2 regions of the Pantoea sp. SGAir0180 genome follow, and region 2 is predicted to be linked to the other one. Evidence: predicted binding sites of a transcription regulator. Region 2 holds the regulator's gene; the other holds the start of a gene.

Region 1 (2,206 bases), 950 kb from region 2:
CGGCAAAGCCGACGGCGGAGGCACCCAGGCGATGAATGGCGGTTTCAAACGACAGCCGGGTGCGGGTGGAGGCTTCAAAGAAGCAACTGGCGATCACGTTGTGTTTCAGCAGTTCCGGCTGAGGGTTGGCTTTGAGCCGGGCGGCGGTATGCAGCACCAGCTCCAGCTCGTCGCGGCTGAGATCGTTAATTGAAATGATGTGCTTGCGATATAGCGGGTTAGCCATAGCTCTCTCCTCTGCGCGGCCGGATTGCGGACAAAAAAAAGCCCCTTAGAAAGGGGCTTTTTTGAGATCGGTTCGATGACGGAAAGAAACAGCGGTGCCGCCTGCGGTCAGGCGAGATAGCGCGTCACATTGTCCACGATGCTGTTGCATGTTTCCTCCGGCAAATTGTGGCGCATTATACGCCATCGCGGGTTGGCATCAAGGAAAAATCGCGTAACAGGTAACCGTTTGCGTCTGTATGATTAGCGCTGTCCCAGCGTGGCGACCATTACCGCTTTGATGGTGTGCATCCGGTTTTCAGCCTGGTCAAACACGATGCTGTGTGCCGACTCAAAGACCTCATTGCTGACTTCCATGCCGTCTTTAAGGCCATACTGTTCTGCCATCTGGCGGCCCAGCGTGGTCTGATCGTCATGGAAAGCCGGTAAGCAGTGCAGGAATTTCACCGCCGGATTGCCGGTCAGCGCCAGCATCGCGCGGTTCACCTGATAGTCGCGCAGCAGGGCAATCCGTTCTTCCCACACCGCTTTGGCTTCGCCCATGGAAACCCAGACGTCGGTATAGATAAAATCGGCACCTTTTACGCCCTCGGCAATATCCGCCGTCAGGGTGATTTTACCGCCGGTCTTTTCGGCGACCTGACGGCATTCTGCGACCAGCCCGGCTTCCGGCCAGCAGCTTTGCGGCGCAACCATGCGCAGATCCAGCCCGACCAGCGCGGCGGCTTCCAGCATGCTGTTGCCCATGTTATTGCGGGCATCGCCAACGTATACCAGCGTCATCTTATTCAGCGGTGTAGCGGGCAGATGCTCCTGCATGGTCAGCAGGTCAGCCAGCAACTGGGTAGGGTGAAACTCGGTGGTCAGGCCGTTCCAGACCGGCACGCCCGCGTGCTCGGCCAGCGTTTCCACCAGTGCCTGACCGTAACCCCGATACTGAATGCCATCATACATGCGACCCAGCACGCGCGCGGTGTCTTTCATCGACTCTTTATGGCCGATCTGGCTGCCGCTCGGGCCAAGATACGTGACGTTAGCTCCCTGATCGTAGGCGGCAACTTCGAAAGAGCATCGGGTACGGGTCGAGTCTTTTTCGAAGATGAGCGCGATGTTTTTGCCTTTCAGGTATTGGGTTTCGCTGGCGGTTTTTTTGGCGTGTTTTAATTCGGCAGACAGGGCAAGCAGGTAATCGATCTCGGCCGGGGTAAAATCCAGCAGCCTGAGAAAATGACGGTGATACAACTGACTCATACAGCACTCCGGTACGGGTTTCGTAATGAATTAAAATTCAATTTAACCGTATGAATATGCATTTTCAACCCTGGCGAGAATAATCTTTTCTGTTTTGTGTAGTGGCGCGACAGGCAGTATGGGAAAATAATGACTTATTGCCGAACTCAGAGAGGATATCGCCATGGCATTTGAAGCATTGTTGGAAGAGCAGCGTGAAGAGACGCGGCTGATCATCGAAGAACTGTTAGAGGATGGCAGCGATCCCGATGCGCTCTATACCATTGAGCACCATCTCTCCTGTAACAACTTTGACTCGCTGGAAAAAGCGGCGGTGGACGCGTTTAAGCTGGGCTATGAAGTCACCGAGCCGGAAGAGCTGGAGCTGGAAGACGGCACCACCGTCATGTGCGTGGATATTCTCAGCGAAGGCGCGTTGAAAGCGGAGCTGATCGACGCGCAGGTAGAGCAGTTGGTGAATCTGGTGGCAAAATATAACGTCGACTACGATGGCTGGGGCACCTACTTTGAAGATCCGAATGCCCAGGATGACGATGAAGACGATGGCGATGTCATCGACGAAGACGATAACGGCATTCGCCACTAATCTGACGAGGGCGGAGTCTGCTCCGCCTTTTCTGTTTTCCGGCCCTGTCTGACATTCATGAATTACGCACCCTTACTTGAACCGATACAGCAATTTTTACACTGCCGCACGCCGCAGGCCTGGATTGATGAAGCGCGCAAACCT
Region 2 (2,206 bases):
GCTGCAGGTTCATCTCCTGCGCCTGTTGATTTGTTACCGGGCTGGCGGCATGGGCACCAAAGGACAGGAGCGAAGCCAAACTCAGGGCGGCAAAGGTTAATGTGGTTTTCATTACTCTTCTCCAGCAATGTTAATTAACCAGTGAGCATGTGGTCTCATCTGGTTACCTGTCAGTTCAAACGCTTTTATTTGTACAACTCAGCGGTGGCGTGATAGTTGCCATCGTTGTAAGCCTCGATAACACGAAAAGCTTTAGCGCCGTGTTGATCCGCTTTCTCACTCAGTTGCTGTCTGATATCTGATGGCGCACCGGCGACACCACTAACGCTCACAGTGCCGACAGAGTGCAGATTCTGAGCATCCGCATCAGAAACATATTCAGCTGCAGATGCACCAAATGACAGGGCAGAGAGAATGCTTAAAGCAGCGATGGTAGTTTTAATTTTCATGAAAGATGTCCTCGTCGTGGCTGTTCTTCTTTTTTATTAGTGTGATTCACATCACGAAAGTAAGTATAGGACTAATAACGGCAGAAATTAATATCTGCCTAATAATATTTTGTAGTCATACTTTAACCTTATGGGATTTTTTTATAACTAAACGTTATTAAAAGCGGTTAAAAAACGGCCTTTGACAGGTAATTACTTATAAAAACAGTAAGATGCGCAACTTTAACTTTTGGTGCGGAAATTTATGGTCGATCAGGCTGCTTGTGAACATAACCTCAAAGGATAGCACCATCGATGCGGTGTAGAGCAGTATAAAATAGCGTGGAAAAGTAGTCAGGATAAAGGGTATGACCAATAGTACAAGGTAAATTGCGGCAATGAGATAGGCTCAACTCGTTGATAATAGAGCGTTTAAACAGAAGAGAACACAAGGAGGGACGCGCTGCAGATCAACCGGCAGATGCGCTGCCGGTCAGAGATAAAGGCTAAAGTTCTTGTTCAAACAATACCAGAATAGCATCGTGCAGTTGCCTGACAGTAAAGGCGCGTGCTGGCGTGATAAAAATGGTGTCGTCTCCTGCAATCGTGCCCAGGATGCCTTCGGACTTACCTAATGAGTCAAGTAAACGCGCAATTAACTGTGCGGCACCCGGGCTGGTATGAATCACGACCAGAGCATCGTTATAGTCAATATCAAGCACCAGATTCTTCAGAGGACTGGTGGTAGTCGGCACGCCCAGTTCCGCAGGTAAACAGTAAACCATTTCCATTTTGGCATTGCGGGTGCGCACCGCGCCAAATTTCGTCAGCATACGAGAAACTTTTGACTGATTAATGTTCTCGAAGCCGTCTTCCTGAAGCGCCTGAACAATCTCGCCCTGAGAGCTGAATTTTTCTTCTTTTAATAATGCCTTGAAGGCTTTAATCAGATCGTCTTGTTTCGATGGGTTTCGCATAATTTACCAGTATACGTAAGACAAACCGCGAACCAGGCCGCAGCAAAGACATTATTATGCATATAAATGAATTTTTATGCAATCGGTTGTTAATTGTACTGCGAGGTCATCATCGCGGGCGGCGATAATAGCAAAGAATCTCCTCAGACCAAAACCCAGCTCACAGCCTGAAAAGGCAAAGGTTGCAAAGGTGTTATATTATTGATGAGGTAAGAAAATAAAAATGTACATTGCCGATCTCTTTCTGCGGATAATACGGTTGCCAGTTCACGGGTATAATGTTTACAGCCTGTTAGTGAGAATGATGCCTTCATCATTTATTACTAAAGTAAGCCTGAACCGGGAATTGCCTGACTCGCGTGAGTAACCTGGCGAGTAAGGGACAGGAAGATGATGTGTCATTTTTTATCCGGCGCTTCTGTATTGAAGCAGGTAGAGCAGGCACCGGACAAACGTCATCCACTAAGCCGTTGGTTACGCTCTGATACAGATGGAATATCGGATCTTCTCTGCCCCACCTTAATAAGGAGTTATGAATGAAAGTTGCCGTTCTCGGTGCCGCGGGTGGCATAGGCCAGGCGCTCGCACTTCTACTCAAAACCCAGCTTCCAGCAGGTTCAGAACTGTCTCTTTACGATATCGCGCCTGTCACGCCGGGCGTGGCAGTAGATCTCAGCCATATTCCCACCGCAGTAAAGGTGCAGGGGTTCAGCGGTGAGGATGCGAAACCAGCCCTGAAAGGGGCCGACGTTGTGCTTATTTCCGCGGGTGTGGCACGCAAACCGGGCATGGATCGTGCGG

What was found. Region 2 encodes ArgR, which controls arginine synthesis, uptake and breakdown. Its sites were predicted from a motif close to ANTGAATAAAAATACANT; they were not measured.
Region 1: a site for ArgR is predicted at 1,501-1,518, ahead of argF (ornithine carbamoyltransferase). Genes of this name have one in related genera too.

What each region holds. Positions count from the first base shown of each region.
Region 1 is NZ_CP028071.1:3,262,463-3,264,668, reverse strand. It holds gene pyrB (aspartate carbamoyltransferase) at 1-226, opposite strand, end outside; gene argF (ornithine carbamoyltransferase) at 469-1,476, opposite strand; gene rraB (ribonuclease E inhibitor RraB) at 1,640-2,062, shown strand; gene C1N58_RS15375 (tRNA isopentenyl-2-thiomethyl-A-37 hydroxylase MiaE) at 2,120-2,206, shown strand, end outside.
Region 2 is NZ_CP028071.1:4,214,084-4,216,289, forward strand. It holds gene C1N58_RS19810 (YdgH/BhsA/McbA-like domain containing protein) at 1-112, opposite strand, end outside; gene yhcN (peroxide/acid stress response protein YhcN) at 186-449, opposite strand; gene argR (transcriptional regulator ArgR) at 935-1,405, opposite strand; gene mdh (malate dehydrogenase) at 1,942-2,206, shown strand, end outside.